DNA from 2 places in the Streptomyces sp. NPDC056479 genome. Region 1 is predicted to be linked to the other one. Evidence: riboswitches for the same ligand, from Rfam matches in the RefSeq annotation. Region 1 holds a riboswitch; the other holds the start of a gene.
What was found. A riboswitch is a leader RNA that binds a small molecule or an ion and turns the genes downstream of it on or off. The one in region 1 is predicted to bind cobalamin.
Positions count from the first base shown of each region.

Region 2: it holds a riboswitch for cobalamin, as region 1 does, so the genes downstream of both, ACFQ6S_RS17340 (prenyltransferase/squalene oxidase repeat-containing protein) here and ACFQ6S_RS13085 (energy-coupling factor ABC transporter permease) in region 1, are expected to answer to the same signal.

Region 1 is NZ_JBHTRZ010000003.1:342,042-350,291, reverse strand. It holds gene ACFQ6S_RS13105 (APC family permease) at 1-1,293, opposite strand, end outside; gene ACFQ6S_RS13100 (energy-coupling factor ABC transporter ATP-binding protein) at 1,406-2,272, opposite strand; gene cbiQ (cobalt ECF transporter T component CbiQ) at 2,269-3,018, opposite strand; gene ACFQ6S_RS13090 (energy-coupling factor ABC transporter substrate-binding protein) at 3,022-3,372, opposite strand; gene ACFQ6S_RS13085 (energy-coupling factor ABC transporter permease) at 3,369-4,070, opposite strand; cobalamin riboswitch at 4,100-4,287, opposite strand; gene ACFQ6S_RS13080 (M55 family metallopeptidase) at 4,388-5,221, shown strand; gene ACFQ6S_RS13075 (M20/M25/M40 family metallo-hydrolase) at 5,214-6,518, shown strand; gene ACFQ6S_RS13070 (prolyl oligopeptidase family serine peptidase) at 6,536-8,250, shown strand, end outside.
Region 2 is NZ_JBHTRZ010000004.1:172,245-180,494, reverse strand. It holds gene ACFQ6S_RS17355 (ABC transporter ATP-binding protein) at 1-8, opposite strand, end outside; gene ACFQ6S_RS17350 (energy-coupling factor transporter transmembrane component T) at 5-1,165, opposite strand; gene ACFQ6S_RS17345 (SCO2322 family protein) at 1,165-1,839, opposite strand; gene ACFQ6S_RS17340 (prenyltransferase/squalene oxidase repeat-containing protein) at 1,836-3,074, opposite strand; cobalamin riboswitch at 3,192-3,326, opposite strand; gene ACFQ6S_RS17335 (phosphotransferase) at 3,377-4,051, shown strand; gene ACFQ6S_RS17330 (nuclear transport factor 2 family protein) at 4,048-4,536, opposite strand; gene ACFQ6S_RS17325 (alpha/beta hydrolase) at 4,669-5,592, shown strand; gene fxsT (FxSxx-COOH system tetratricopeptide repeat protein) at 5,633-8,250, opposite strand, start outside.

The sequences.
Region 1 (8,250 bases):
CTCGACCAGCAGCCAGACCAGCAGCCCGGCGCCGACCACCGGGCCGAGGCCGATGAGCAGGAAGTTGTGCACGCTCTCGGTGAGATGACGCCGGTAGTAGACCGCGCAGGCGATGCCGGTGAGCGCGTAGTAGAACGCGATCAGCAGGGACAGCGCGGTCAGCGAGTCGAACAGGGCGTTCTCGCTGATCTGGCGGACGACGAGGTACCAGGCGATGGCGATGCCCGCGACCCACCAGGTGCTCACGTCGGGTGTGCGGAACCGGGGGCTGATGTGCCCGAAGTGGCCCGGCAGCGCGTGCCGCCGCGCCATGGACAGGGCCGTGCGCGAGGCCGGGATGATCGTCGTCTGCGTCGAGGCCAGACCCGAGGTCGAGACCGCAAGCAGTACGACCCAGTCCCAGCCGCCCATCGCCTCGTCGGCGAGCAGGGCGAAGATGAACTCCTCCTCCGCGGCGTTCTCGGACAGGAAGGCCGGACCGGCGTAGGCCACGACCGCGTAGGCGACCGACACATAGGTCACCAGCAGGATGACCGTCGACCACACGGCCGCCTCGCCGGGCGCGGTGGCGGAGTTCTCGACCTCCTCGGTGAGGTTGACCGCGGACTCCCAGCCCCAGTAGATGAACACGCCCAGCAGCAGACCCGCGGTCAGATCGGCGCCTCCCGCGCCGAAGGGATTCAGCCAGCTGAACGCCGGATCCACGGAGTCGAGCGTGCCGGTGTCGGCGTAGACCCGGTAGAGCGCCACCACGGCGAAGGCGAGCAGACAGGCGACCTGAGCGAGGATCAGGACGTTCTGCACGCGCGCCGACACCTCGGTGCCGATGACGCACACGGCCGTCATCACCAGGATGAGCACCACCGTGAGCGTCTGGCGGACGACCTCGTTGTCGGCCCAGCTGTCGAGACCGACGGCGAGCAGCGCGAACGTCACCGCGACGTCCGCCAGCGATCCGACCACCAGGACCCCGGTCATCGTGATGGCCCAGCCGCCGAGCCAGCCGGCCCACGGGCCCATCGCCCGGGTGACCCAGGAGAAGGTCGTCCCGCAGTCCTGGTCGACCTTGTTGAGGTAATAGAAGGCCGACGCGATCAGCAGCATCGGGACGAACGACGCGAGCATGACGCCCGGGGCGTAGACACCCACGAGAGCCACGACCGGGCCGATGGCCGCGGCGAGTGAGTAGGCGGGCGAGGTGGCGTTGAGGCCGATGACGAGTGCGTCGAGAAACCCGATCGCGTTGGCTTTCAGCCCCTCGGGCGGGTGGGTGTCCATGGTGCCGTCGGCCATGCTGCCTCACTTCGGTCGCGCGTGACCTCATGAAACAGGGAACCGTAGGGCCCACCCCGCCTTTCGTGCGCGGTCGCGGAAGCTATCACCCATGTGCCCACCATGACCTGTGTCAGCCGTCGGTCGGCAGTGCCGGCGTGGTCTGTGCCGCCGCCAGGGCCGCCAGTTCGTCCGCGTCGCGCGGACCGGGTGCCGTCTCGTCCAGCAGCCCCTGCGCGCGGAGCAACCGGGCCGCCGCGACGCCCCAGGGCAGCCGCAGTCCGGCCTGCCGCAGGAGGTCGGTGCGGGCCAGCATCGCCGGCGCGGGGCCGGTGCGGACGCCGGACGGGGTCAGCAGTGCCGCGTCGTCGGCCCAGCGCAGGGCGAGGTCGACGTCGTGGGTGGCCATGACCACCGTGGTGCCGCTCGCGCGCAGCCCGTCGAGTGTGGCGAGCAGCCGCTCCTGGCCGTCGGGGTCGAGCCCGGCGGTCGGCTCGTCGAGGATCAGCACGCGCGGCCGCATCGCGACCGCCCCGGCGATGGCGGTGCGCTTGCGCTGCCCGTACGACAGCAGGTGCGTGGGCCGGTCGGCCAGCGCGGTGATGTCGAGGGCGGCCAGCGACTCGTCCACCCGCGCCCGCACCTCGGGGTCGGACAGGCCCAGGTTCAGCGGACCGAAGGAGACGTCCTGGGCGACGGACGCGGCGAAGAGCTGGTCGTCGGGGTCCTGCACCACCAGCTGCACGGTCGTCCGCAGCCGGGTCAGCCCCTTGCGGTCGTACCGGACCGCCGTACCCTCCACCGTCAACCTGCCGTCGCGCGGCTCGAGTCCGCCGCTGAGCAGCCGCATCAGGGTGGTCTTTCCGCTGCCGTTACGGCCCAGCAGCGCCAGCGCGCGCCCCTCGCACACGTCGAAGTCGAGGCCGCTGAGCACGACGGGACCGTCCTCGTAGGCGTAGGACGCGCCCCGCAGGGCGACCAGGGCGGTGGGCTCGCTCATGGCAGGGCCTTCTCCAGTACGAGGGTGAGGGCGGCCAGCGCTGCGAGCAGGGCGCAACTCGCGGCCGTGAAGCGGACGGAGACCCGGGCCTCGGGCACCAGGACCCGCAGTGTGCCGTCGTAGCCGCGCCCGGCGAGCCCGGCCTGGAGCCGGGTGGCCCGGTCGAAGGCCCGCACGAACGCGGTGGCACCGAGCCCGGATAGCGAGCGCCACTCCGCGGCCCGGCTGGTGTGGCCGAGCCGGGCGGCCTGTGCGTCCCGGATACGCCGCACCGAGTCCAGAAGCAGGAAGCTCATGCGGTACGTGACCAGGGCGACATCGACGACCGGCGCGGGCACCCCGGCCTTCACCAGACGGGGCAGCAGATCGGACATCGGCGTGGTGAAGGCGAACAGCAGCACGCCGAGAGAGGCGGCCGAGGTGCGCAGCAGCAGCTCCCCGGCACGCAGCCCCCCGTCGTCGGCGAGGGACACGAAGCCCTCCGGGCCGCCCACTTGGACCAGCAGCGTCACCGCGCCGGTCACACAGAAACCGAGCGGTACGCGATAGGCGCGCCACAGCCGCCGCGCGGGCACGCCCGCCGGACCCATCAGCGCGGCGAGCGCGGTGACCAGGACCAGCGCGGCGCCCGGCCAGGGCGGCAGCGAGATCGCGAGCACGGTGAGGCCGAGCCCGAGCACGGCCTTGTCCACGGGATGACGGCGGCGCCAGCGACTGCTGTGCGCCGCCGCGTCGATCGGCAGCACCCGTCAGACCTTGTCGGCCTTCGGTTCCTCGCCGGCGGGCTCTCGCACCAGCGCCCGCTGTTCGCCCTGCCGCCGGCCCCGGTGCAGGCCGAAGTAGTAGGCGAGAACACCGGCGCCGAGGGCCGCCTGGAGGCTGAACAGGGCCGACTCGATCTCACCCGACGGCGGCTCGTACAGCGGCGAGAACCAGGGCTCGTAATCCGGCTTGATCTCGGTGATCGCCGTCTCCGCCTCGCCGTCGGCGCCGGTGAACGGCTCCTCCTTGTGGTCGCCCAGGCCGAGCGCGAGCGGCAGCACGGCGAGCGCGGCCACGACGAGCAGCAGCAGGACATTGATCTTCGTGTTCTTGCTCATCGGGCCACCGCCTCCGTCTCGGTCCGCGACTGCTTCTTGGCGAGGAACACGCCCAGCCGGGTCAGTTCGCCCTTGCTGGACTGCACCAGCAGCCGCATCACGAGCACCGTGAGCAGGCCCTCGCTCACCGCGAGCGGGATCTGGGTGACGGCGAAGATGGAGCCGAACTTGCCGAGCGCGCCCAGGAATCCGCTGCTCGGGTCGGGGAAGGCGAGCGCCAGCTGGACGCTGGTCACACAGTAGGTGGACAGATCGGCGACGAACGCCCCGAAGAACACGGCGACCATCAACGGCACGTCATAGCGCCGCAGCAGCTTGTAGATCGCGTACCCGGCCCAGGGCCCGACGATCGCCATCGAGAAGACGTTGGCGCCGAGCGTGGTCAGGCCGCCGTGCGCGAGCAGCAGCGCCTGGAAGAGCAGGGTGATGGTGCCCAGGACCGCCATGATCGGCGGCCGGAACAGGATGGCGCCCAGTCCGGTGCCGGTGGGATGCGAGCAGCTGCCGGTCACCGAGGGCAGCTTCAGCGCGGACAGGACGAAGGTGAAGGCTCCGGAGGCGCCGAGGAGCAGTGTGCTCTCGGGATGCTCCCTGACCTCACGGGTGAGTGACCGTACTCCGTGGACGACGAACGGCGCGGACGCGACGCCCCAGGCGACCGCGTGCGCCGGCGGGAGGAAACCCTCGGCTATGTGCATGGCTCAGCAGACCCTCTCCAGCACCTCGTGGATGGTTGACGCGCCTTGGCCGGTCTCCTGGCTGACGGGTACCACACGCCCGTGCTCCGCCTTCCCGGGTTCCGAAGAACCCAGTGGCTGCCCGTGAGGGCCGGAGCCGGACTTCCCGATTCACAGTGGCGAGGGCCGCACCGGCATCACACCGGATTTCCCGTTCACCAAGGCGTGGTGACAGTAGTGCCCGGACACGGTGGCTGACAAGCAGGCCTCGGGGGCGCGAAAGCGGCGTTCGTCCGCTTCGTGGCGGGTTCACGCGCGGGCGCGTAACGTGACGGAGCATGAAGATCCTCATCAGCGCCGACATGGAGGGCGCCACCGGCGTGACCTGGCCGGGCGACGTGCTCCCCGGGACGCCGCAGTGGGAGCGCTGCCGGGGGATGTTCACCTCGGACGTCAACGCCGCGGTGCTGGGGTTCTTCGACGGCGGCGCCGACGACGTCGTCATCAACGAGGCGCACTGGTCCATGCGCAATCTGCTGCTCGAACGGCTCGACGAGCGGGCCGAGATGCTCACCGGCCGGCACAAGTCGCTGTCCATGGTCGAGGGCGTCCAGCACGGCGACGTGGACGGCATCGCCTTCGTCGGCTACCACGCGGGCGCCGGCATGGAAGGTGTCCTCGCCCACACCTACCTCGCGAACTCCGTCACAGGGGTGTGGCTGAACGACGTACGCGCCAGCGAGGGGCTGCTCAACGCACACGTCGTCGCCGAGTACGGCGTGCCCGTCGTGCTCGTCACCGGCGACGACGTGGCCTGCGAGGACGCGCTCGGGTACGCGCCCGGGGCGCTGAAGGTCGCCGTCAAGGACCACGTCTCGCGGTACGCCGCCGTGTGCCGTACGCCCGCCAGGACCGCCGCCGACATCCGCGCGGCGGCGAAGGAGGCGGCCGCGCTGGCGGTCCGTCAGCAGCCGGTGACCGGCGGCCCGTTCACGGTCGCCGTCGAGTTCGACGCCGAGCACCTCGCGATGGCCGCCACCGTCGTCCCGGGCGTCGAACGTATCGGCGAGCGAAAGGTGGCGTACACCAGCGAGCGCATGTACGAGGGAATCCGTACCTTCAAGGCGGTCACCACGATCGTCTCGGCCGCGGTGGAGGAGCAGTATGGCTGACGGGCAGGCACTGGAGGAGGTCGTGACGTTCACGTCCGACCTCATCCGCATCGACACCACCAATCGCGGGGGCGGGGACTGCCAGGAGCGTCCCGCTGCCGAGTACGCCGCCGCGCGGCTGGCCGAGGCGGGCCTGGAGCCCACTCTGCTGGAGCGCGTCAAGGGCCGTACAAACGTCGTCGCGCGCATCGAGGGCAGCGACCCCTCGGCGGACGCGTTGCTCGTCCACGGTCATCTGGACGTGGTGCCCGCGCAGGCCGACGAGTGGAGCGTGCACCCGTTCTCCGGGGAGATCCGCGACGGGGTGGTGTGGGGGCGGGGCGCGGTCGACATGAAGAACATGGACGCGATGATCCTCGCCGTCGTCCGGGCCTGGGCGCGGGAGGGCGTACGGCCCCGCCGGGACGTCGTGATCGCGTTCACCGCGGACGAGGAGGCGAGCGCCGCGGACGGCTCCGGCTTCCTCGCGGACCGGCACGCCGGACTGTTCGAGGGCTGCACCGAGGGGATCGGCGAGTCGGGCGCGTTCACCGTCCATGACGGCAGCGGCCGGCAGATCTACCCGCTCGCGGCCGGCGAGCGTGGCACCGGCTGGCTCAAGCTCACGGCACGCGGCAGGGCCGCGCACGGCTCCCGGCCGAACCGGGAGAACGCGGTGACCCGCCTCGCCGCCGCCGTCACCCGCATCGGCGCCCACGAGTGGCCGATCCGACTGACCCCGACGGTGCGCGCCGCCCTCACCGAACTGGCCGCGCTGTACGGTCTCGACGCCGACATGGACGACGTGGACGGGCTGCTGGCCAAGCTCGGCAATGCGGCCAAGCTCGTGGAGGCGACCGTCCGCAACAGCGCCAACCCGACGATGCTGGAAGCCGGTTACAAGGTCAATGTGATCCCGGGGGAGGCCGTGGCCTATGTCGACGGCCGGTATCTCCCGGGCTTCGAGGACGAGTTCCGGGCGACCATCGACGAACTCACCGGCCCGGACGTGGACTGGGAGTTCCACCATCACGAGGTGGCCCTCCAGTCGCCGATCGCCTCGCCGACCTACGCCCGGATGCGCGCCGCCGTCCAGGAGTTCGCGCCCGAGGGGCACATGGTGCCGTACTGCATGCCCGGCGGCACGGACGCCAAGCAGTTCTCGCGGCTCGGCATCACCGGCTACGGCTTCTCGCCGCTGCGGCTGCCGGAGGGCTACGACTACGGGGCCATGTTCCACGGCGTCGACGAAAGGGTGCCGGTCGAGGCACTGCACTTCGGTGTGCGGGTACTCGACCGCTTTCTGCGCACGGCCTAGACGAAGCAGGGGAGACAGTGCGGACGCTGGCGTACGGTTCCTGGCCCTCGCCCATCGACGCCGCCGTCGCCGCGGCGCACGAGGGGCGGCCCGAGTACGTGGGCCTCGTCGGTGACGAGGCGTGGTGGATCGAGCCACGGCCCACGGAGGGCGGGCGGCGCACGTTGGTGCGGCGGAGCGCCGACGGCACCGAGGAGTCGGTGCTGCCCGAGCCGTGGAACGTGCGCAGCCGGGTCGTCGAGTACGGCGGACAGCCGTGGGCGGGCGAGGTGGTCGACGGCCGGCCGCTCGTCGTCTTCGTCGACTTCGCCGATCAGCGGCTGTACCGGTACGAGGAGGGCGACGAGCCGCGTCCGCTGACCCCGGTGTCCGGCCTCGGCGGTGGACTGCGCTGGGTGGAACCGCAGTTGCGGCTCGACCTGGGTGAAGTGTGGTGCGTGCTGGAGGAGTTCACGGGGGAGGGGCCGACGGATGTGCGGCGCGTCCTGGCCGCGGTCCCGCTGGACGGCTCGGCGGCCGAGGACCGGGACGCCGTACGCGAACTCACCGACGGGCGGCACCGGTTCGTGACCGGAGCGCGGATCTCGCCCGACGCGGGGCGCGCGGCGTGGCTCGCCTGGGATCACCCGCGGATGCCGTGGGACGGCACAGAACTGCTGGTCGCGGACATCGGAGCCGACGGCACGCTCGGCGGCCCGCGGATCGTCGCGGGTGGGCCCGAGGAGTCGATCGCCCAGGTCGACTGGTCGGCCGACGGCAGGCTGCTGTACTCCAGCGACCGCAGCGGCTGGTGGAACCTCTACCGCGACGCGGAGCCGCTGTGCCCGCGCGAGGAGGAGTTCGGCGGTCCGCTGTGGAAGCTGGGACTGCGCTGGTTCGCCCCGCTGGCGAGCGGGCTCGTCGCCGTGGTGCACGGCCGTGGCTCGACGGCCCTCGGGGTTCTCGACCCCGAGACCGGCGAGATCGTCGACGCGGCGGGCCCCTGGAGCGAGTTCGCGCCCACGCTCGCGGTGCACGGCGATCGGGTGATCGCCGTCGGCGCCAGCCCGCGCAGCGCGTACGAGGTGGTCGAGCTGGACACCTGCACCGGCCGGTCCCGGGTGATCGGGGCCGCGCACGACGACGCCGTGGACCCCTCCCACTACCCCGAGCCGCAGATCCGCACCTTCACCGGCCCCGCCGGGAACGACATCCACGCGCACATCTACCCGCCCCACAACCCCGGCTGCGTCGCCCCCGCCGACACGCCGCCGCCCTACGTCGTCTGGGCGCACGGCGGCCCCACCGACCGGGCGCCCCTGGTGCTCGACCTGGCCATCGCCTACTTCACCTCGCGCGGCATCGGCGTCGCCGAGGTCGACTACGGCGGCTCCAGCGGGTACGGGCGGGAGTACCGCAACCGGCTGCGCGAGCAGTGGGGCGTGGTGGACGTCGAGGACTGCGCGACCGTCGCGCTCGCCCTCGCCGACGAGGGCACCGCCGACCGCGACCGGCTCGCCGTCCGGGGCGGCAGCGCGGGCGGCTGGACCACCGCCGCGTCGCTCACCATGACCGACGTCTACGCCTGCGGCACGATCCTCTACCCGATCCTCGACCTGGCCGGCTGGGGCACGGGCGAGACCCATGACCTCGAGTCGCAGTACCTGGAGTCGCTGGTCGGCCCGCTCGACGAGGTGCCGGCGCGGTACGCGGAGCGCTCGCCCGTCGCGCACGCCGACCGTCTCACCGTGCC
Region 2 (8,250 bases), on a different contig from region 1:
CGGATCACGACGTCTCCTTGGGGGCGGGGCGCAGCGCGGGCTTCCGTGGCGCGGCGGTCCGGGGTGCGGGGCTGACGAAGGCCGGGAGCAGGCCGAGGAGTACGGCCGCCGCGGGCCACAGGGGAAGGGTGGGCGCGACCAGCGGGACCACGCCGGGGTGCAGCGCCGCAGGGTCACGGTCGGCGGCGAGGATCAGCAGGGCGGCGACCGCCGCGCCGGAACCGGCGACCAGCCAGGCACGAGCGTCCCAGCGGGCCGGGCGGTAACGGGTGCGCAGCGAGCGGCGACCACCGAGGCGCAGGCCCGCCAGCGCGGCGGCGAGCCCGATGAGGAGGACCGGGAGACCGTACGTCCCGCCTTCGGCGGTCAGCAGGCCGTACGTTCCCGCACAGACGCCCAGCAGGCCGCCGAGGGTGAGCGTGGCGGTCGTACGGCGGACGCGGGGCGGGACGTCGGCCGTACGGCCGTATCCGCGCGAGTCCATCGCGGCGGCGAGGGCGACCGAGCGCTCCAACGCGCCCTCCAGGACGGGGAGTCCGACGTGCAGGAGGCCGCGGACACCGGTGTCGGGGCGGCCGCGCAGCCGGCGGGCGGACCGCAGGCGCTGGACGTCGGCGATCAGGTTGGGGGCGTAGGTGAGGGCCACGACCACCGCCACACCCATCTCGTACAGCGCGCCGGGGAGGGACTTGAGCAGACGGGTGGGGCTCGCGAGGGAGTTCGCCGCGCCCACGCAGATGAGGAGGGCGGCCAGCCGCAGACCGTCGTAGAACGCGAAGAGCAGAGTCTCGACGGTGACCCTGCCGCCCAGCCGGATGCCCTGCGCCCAGTCCGGGAGGGGGATTTCGGGGAGCGTGACGATCACGTGCGTGCCGGGAATGGGGGAGCCGAGGGCCACGGCGAAGACGAGCCGGATGAGGATGACGACCAGGGCGAGCTTGACGAAGGCGGTGTAGGAGCGGGCCCAGGGGGTGTCCGGGCGGCAGGTCGCCACGACGTAGGCCGAGGTGGCGATGAGAAGGGTGAGGAGGAGGGGGTTGGTGGTGCGGGTGGCTGCGGTGCCGAGGGCGAGCGACCAGAGCCACCAGGCGCCGGGGTGCAGCGCCGGGAGGCGTTGGGGCCGGGGGATGGAGGCCGGGTGTGTGGGTGTGGGCCGGGGGGCCATCAGGCTCGCCGCCGTCGTGCCTGCCAGACGGCTGCCGCCCCCAGTACCGCCACCACGGCGATCCCCGTGACCAGGCCGAGGGAGGGACCGTCGGCGGAGTCGCTCTTGTTGTCGGTGGCCGTCTGCCGGCTTTCCTTGTCGGTCGGCGCCGGCCTGTCGGTGTCCGACACCTGCTCCCCGCAGCCCTTCTGCGGGTACCCGGCGATGGCGCACAGCAGGGCGTTCGTGTCGTAGCGCAGGGGCTTGGCGACCGCCGCCAGAGCCTCCGCCGTCGTCGCGTCGGGGGCCACCCGGGCACAGGCGGTACGACGATCCGGCGGCGTCTCGCCCGACGCGGCGTCCGCCGCCGAACCGAAGTCGATGACCAGCGCCACCCGCTTCTCGCCGTCCTGCGCGGGAGTTCGCGCACAGATCACCGCGAACTCGGCCGCGCCCCTCGGCTGGGCCGCGTCCTTCGAGTCCGCGCTCACCGCGAAGCGGAAGCCCTGGACGTCCCCGTCGGACGGGCGGGCGAGGGAGGGGCCCTGGGTGGCGTAGGTCCAGGTGCCGCCGTCGCGCTCCCAGAAGGACCAGTAGCGGTAGCCGGTCGCCTGGGCGGCCTGGGCCGCGCCGGTCACGAGGACCAGCGCGGCCAGGAGTGGAGCGAGTGCGCGAACGAGTGCGCGGCGGATCACGATCGGCGGCCCTTGTTGCGGCCGCTGAGCAGGAAGCCGATGCCGATGCCGACGACGAGGAAGATGCCGACGTACCACCAGACACCGAAGGGACTGTCGCCCTTGTCGTCCTTCTCCTTGTCCTTCTCCTCCTGCTTGTCCGTGGCCGTCGGCGAGTCCTGCGGTGCGGGGCCGGTCGCGTTGAGCTGCTTGACCAGGTCGGAGCCGCCGAAGTCGCGCGGGTCGGTGCCGGTGGCGTGGGCGGCGAGGATCAGCTGGGCGTAGGCGGCCGGGCCGCTCTGCGCCGCCCACTGGGCCGAGTTCTGCTCCAGCCAGCGCAGGGGCTTCTGGGCGGCATCGGCACCGGACTGCGCGGCGAGCGCGACGACCGCGTCGGCCGTGTTGCCGTAGTCGGGCTGGTCCTCGGCTCCAGGCAGGACGGACTTCAGGTGGCCGTCCTTGGCGAGGGTCTTCGTGAGGTAGGCGGCGCCGTTGGCCGCGGCCTGCTGCGGGGCCGGGTAGCCGCCGTCGGTGCAGGCGGCGTCCGACGACGGCTTGCCGGCGCTCACCACGAGGCCCTTGCCGAGCGTGCCGACGACGCCCGCGGCCGTCGCGTCCGCGTTGGCGACCAGGTCACCCTTCTTGTCCGGCTGGAAGGCGAAGGCGCCCGCTTCGTCGGCCTTGCACGGCAGGGCGAGCTTGATCAGCGCGTCGTAGGGCGACTGCCCGTCCTTCACGACCTCCGCCGGCTTCTCGTCCACGGCGGCCAGCGCACCGATCACGACCGACGTCGAGTTCGTGTCACTCGGCCCGCCCGCGGTGTAGCCCCAGCCGCCGTCCTTGTTCTGCACCGACTTCAGCCAGGTCACGGCCTTGCCGGTGGCGGCGTCGTGGCCGCCGAGCGCGCCGAGGGCCTGAACGGCGGCCGCAGTGCTGTTGGTGTCGATGAGGAGCTTGCTGTCGCAGGCGCCGCTCGCGTCGGCGCGGTACGGCGCGAAGGCCCCGTTCGCGCACTGCTGCCCCACCAGCCAGTCCACCGCACCCTTGGCCGGCTTCACCCCCACCGTGTCCTGCGCGAGCAGCGCGAGGGACTGGCGCCAGACGCCGTCATAGGTGGGATCCCCGTCGCCGTACAGCTCGGCGGGAAGCGCCTTCGACGGCGACGCGGACGGGGACGAGTCGGCGGCTACGGCCGGCGTGGCCGCGCCGATCACGACGGCGGCGGCCAGGACCGCGGCGCTACGACGGACGTACATGATCGGCGGGTGCCCTTCCCTAGGGGGAACCGGGCAGCGCAGGGGAGAGCCCCGGCGGCTCGGCTCCGTATACCTCGACGGTGCCGTGCTCCGGCCGGCTGCCGGGGCACGTGAGCCGGTCACAGTGACGTACGCGGCGATCCGGCTCACCGGCCTTCGACGACGACCGGTTCACGGTTGCGGGTCAGCGCCGGAATTGCACCGGCTTTCCCACGTACGGGTGTGATGACGACGGCGACACTCTACCCGGGGGTAGGGAGGGGTTGAGAGGGGGCTGTGGGCGGCGGAGACACCGTCCCCTCATGACGGAGGGGACCGGGGCGGCGGGGCGGCTGCTGGGCGCGGGGCGCACGGCCGACGTGTACGAGATCGACGAGGCGTGGGTACTGCGCCGCGACCGGGAGGGGTACCGGGACGCGCTCGCCGAGGGTGCGGTGATGGCGTACGTACGCGAGCACGGCTACCCGGCGCCCCGGGTCCGGCTCGCCGACTCCTCGCGGACCGACCTGGTGATGCGGCGGCTGTCGGGGCCGACGATGCTGGGGGCGCTGGGCGCCGGGACCATGGGCGCGGACGAGGCGGGCCGCATCCTGGCCCGCCTGCTGCGCCAGCTTCACGACATCCCCGCACGTGTGTCGCAGCGCCGCGTCCTGCACCTTGACCTCCACCCCGACAACGTCGTCCTCACGCCCGACGGCCCCTGTGTCATCGACTGGAGCGACACGCAGGAGGGCGACCCCGGCCTCGACTGGGGCACCTCGGCGGTGATCCTCGCCCAGGTCGCCGTCGACGAGGGGCCCCTCGCCGCGCCCGCCCACGCCATCCTCAAGGCCCTCCTCACCGACCCGTCCCACCTCACGGAGAACGGCCTCACGGAGGCGCTGCGCCGACGGGCCGCCAACCCGACGATGACGCCGGGGGAGATCGAACTCCTGGGCAAGTCCGAGGAGTTGATCCGCCCCTTCATGCGTGGCTAGCCGCCGGCCCGCGGGGTGGGTCCGCCGAAGGGAAGGTGGAGGGTCCGTGAGGTGAGCCGCCAGCTGCCGTCGTCCGCGATCCGGCGGAACGCGTCCTCGTAGTGACCGACCTGGACGGGCGGCCCGGCCGGGACTATGCCGTCCTCGTAACCGTCGACGCGGTACGTCGTGAAGTACGAGGTCGCCGTCGCCGTGTCCGGGGTGGTGACCGTGACGAGGACGTTGGACATCATGCGGCGGGAGAGCCGGTCGGCGGGCCGGGAGCCGAAGTACTCCCGCAGCGCCACCCAACCCTCGACCGCCCGCTTCCCCTCCGGCCAGGTCCAGATGCCGTCCTCGGTGAACAACTCCGCGACGGAGGCTGGTTCGCCGAGATCGAGGCGATGGACGAAGTCGACAATGACTCGCTCGCAGGCCCGTTCGGCCATGAGTCGGTCCAAGGGGGCGATGGTGTGCGGGGAGTTCATGGGGTCTGCGGTGCTCATGGTGATCTTTATACGGCCACGCGCGCCGGGCGCCGCTTGAACGGTCACGTCGCGAGGCGCCATCCTCTACCGTTTGTCTCAGCGAGTGGCTCCAAAGGGCGCGTAGGCGCCGGCCGACGGGAGGCGCGCCTGGTGTTCTCAATCGTCAAGAGTGGTGACGGCCGGAGACTGCTCGCCTTCGAGACGTCGGGGGACCCCAAAGGACATCCGGTGTTCTTGCTGCATGGCACTCCGGGTAGCAGGGTCGGGCCGCGTCCACGGGCCATCGATCTGTACCGGCTGGGGATTCGTCTCATCTCCTACGACCGACCGGGATACGGGGAATCCGAGCGATTCGAGGGACGCAAGGTCGAGCACGCCGCCGCAGACGTGGAGGCCATCGCCGATCACCTGAAGATGGCGCGTTTCTCCGTGATCGGCCGTTCCGGAGGCGCACCGCACGCATTGGCCTGCGCGGCGCTGCTCCCGGACCGGGTGGCGAGCGCAGCCGCCCTGGTGAGCATCGCCCCGCCCGATGCCGACGGGCTTGATTGGTTCGACGGCATGGCACACTCCAACGTCGACGCCTACCGGGCCGCTTCCGAGGCCATCCACCACGATTCCGCGGGGTTCCTGCAGCGACTCAAGACCAGACTGGCCGGTAACGCGGATGCCATTAGAGACAACCCTGAGTCGCTTCTGAGCTGGCTGGCTCCGGCGCTGCCCGCGGCCGACCGGGCAGTGGTGGCACATGGCGGGATCCGAGGTCTGCTCCTCGCCAACTACCAGAACAGCGTTGTGCGTTCCTCCTTCGGATGGCTCGACGACGTGCTGTCGTTCAGGCGGGACTGGGGCTTTGAGCCAGGCAGAATCGTGAATGTTCCTCTGCTGCTATGGCATGGCGAGCACGACACTTTCTCGCCCGTCGGCCACTTCCGGTGGCTGGCCGACCGCATACCTTCGGCCACACCCGTACTGAAGCCCGGGGCGGCGCACTTCGCCGCGTTGCCCGCCGTACCGGTGACACTCGCCTGGCTTCGTGACCGTGCCCGCGAACGTTACGAGGCCGTGGTGTAGGGGGTCTCAACAGACTCGGCCGTGCTCGCGGGAGTGCGGATCACTGCTGGCCAAGGATGGGGTAGGGGTCGAACTCCCAGCCAGAGCGGCACCACTCGCGCAGGGCCAGAGGGCGGGGATGGTCGGCCCCGAGCCGGGCGGTGAGCGCGCCCAGCACGTGCTCGCGCAGCCGTTCGGCGGCCTCGGTCTCTCCCAGTTCGTTCAGGACCACGGCGAGGTTGGCCGCGCAGACCAATGGGGCGGGGTGCTGGTCGTCGTTGAGGACATCGCGGAGCCGGTCCAGTACCTCCTCGTACGTGGCGCGGGCTTGCTGCCGCTGCCCCAGTGCGGCCTTGGCATTGGCCAGGTTCACCCGGCACATCAGGGTGAACGGGTGGTCGTCGTCGAAGATCTCCGCGAAGGCCCTTGCCGCCTGCTCGGCGTGGGCCAGGGAGGAGGCCGTCTCATCGGCCGCATGGAGAAGCACGGCCAGGTTTGCGTAACAGGCCACCGTGTAGGGGTGCTTGTCGTGGAAGAGCCGACGGCAGTCGTCCAGGACCTGGCGGGCCAGGTCGCATGCTTCCTCGGTACGGCCCTGCGCGCCCAGAGCCCCGGCAAGTCCCAGGTCGAGCATCAGTCGGTTGGGGGAGGCCGAGAGCTCCTCGGCGGGCAGTTTGGACAGCACCGCCCGCGTCAACGCCTCCGCTTCCTGCGCCCGGCCGAGCTGGCGCAGGGCGCCCGCCAGCGCCGTGCCCGCGTGGATGGTGATCGGAGAGGAAGGGCCGAACTCTTTGTTCGCCAGGCAGTGATCGTAGGTGCGCCGCAACAGGAGTTCGGATCCGGCGTAGTCGCCGCAGTCGAGCAGGTCGCGGGCGTAGCTGATCGTCGTTTCCCGGGTGTAGGGGTGTTCCGTGCCCAGGATCTTGTTCAGGGTTTCCAGCGTCTTGCGGTCCAGCCGCAGGGCGTCCGTGTACTGCCCCAAGCCCCGCAGGCATACAGCGAGATTGTTGGCCGCAGTGAGGCTGCGAGGATGGTCCTCGCCGAACAGCTCGAGAAACTGCTCGTGGTTGAGCCGGTCGCGTTCCAGTGCTTCGCTGTAGCGGCCCAGGCCACGCAGGTCGGCTGCCACACCGCCGGACGTCATGAGGATGTGGAGGTCGTGCGGGCTGTCCAGAGCCGCTTCCTGGCGGCGCAACACGTCCTCGTCCAGGTCCAGGGCCTCCTGGTACCGGCCTTGGGCGCGAAGGATGTTGGCGATCTGGAATCCCATGTGCAGCACCCAGCGTTCGTCGGGCCCGCTGTGTTCGAGCCAGCCCTGATGAACTCGCGTGCCCAGTTCATACGCCTGCTTCAGCTCGCCGCGACGGCGCAACTGGCGCACCCGGTCCACGATCAGCTTGCGGATGCCGTAGTCGGGTGCCGTGAGGGCCCACGGGGTGCCCAGGTGCGGCCAGATGATGCGGTAGCGCACCCAGGTGTGGTGGTCCTCGGGGTCGTCCTGTTCGGGACGGGCGGCCACCAGGGTGCGGAACACGACGTCCCGGGTGGCTTCCTGCTCCTCCTCCGTCATGTTCAGGCGCACCGACATCTGTACCAGACGGTGCACGCGGAGGCTGCGCGACTTGCGGTCCAACGCGGCGAGCGAGAGCCGACTCAGCTCTTGGAGCGCCCGCGCGATCATCTCCGTACTGTCGAAGGCGCGCGGGTGGAACTCCCTGTTGGCCGGGCTGCCCTGACTGGCCAGCGACTGTGCGATCTGCGTGCTCTGCAGAAGATCCAGGGAGATGGGTTCAGGACTGAACCAGGCCGCCAGTTTGAGCAGATGCACCGCCGGCGGAAAGTTCCTGTTGAGCTGCCTGATGGCCACGCTCCAGGTCTTGGAGACGTCGAGCAGCCGGTCATCGGGGCTCAGGCCGACAGTGTCGGCGGCGGGCTGGTGCTGGAGGAGCCTGACGTATTCATGGGTCTGCAGGCCGCTTTCCTTGAGCACGGCGGCCGCGTGTTCGACGGCCAGAGGCAGATCACCGAGAGCGGAAGCCACCTCGTCGGCCTCCTCGGTGCTGCACTCGGTGAGCCTGCGCTTGAGGTGGGCCACGCTCTCCGCGCGCTCGAACACACCGACATCGACGATCTCCGCGTACCGCTCCCAGCCCTCGGAGCGCTGGCCGGTGATCAGGACGTGGCCGGCCTTGCTGCTGACCAGCAGGTCGGACAGATCGTTCACGTGCTCGACGTTGTCGAGGATGAGCAACCAGCGGCTGTAGGGGCGGCCCAGACGCAGAGCATCCTTGACGCCGGCCGCCGTCGTCGTCGGGTTCTTGCGCTCGGCGACCTTCAAGTGGCTTGCCAGCCCCGCGTATTGCTCCACCGCGAGGTTGCGCTGATCGGCCTGGATGTGCCATACGACGTCGTAGTCGCCCTTGAAGCGGTGAGCGAACTCCAGGGCCAGCATCGTCTTGCCCACCCCACCCATGCCGCGCATCAGCACCGTGCCGTTGCCGGCCCGCAGCCTCTCGCGCAGAAACTCCAGTAGTTTCTCGCGTCCGGTGAAGGACGGGTTGCGGATCGGTACCGACAGCACCGCGGGCTCGGCTCCGGGGAAGCGAGGACCGCCATCGCTTGCTGCAGCCGGGGTGAACAGCGGCTGCGTCGGGGCCTCAACGGCATTCAGCAGCGCTT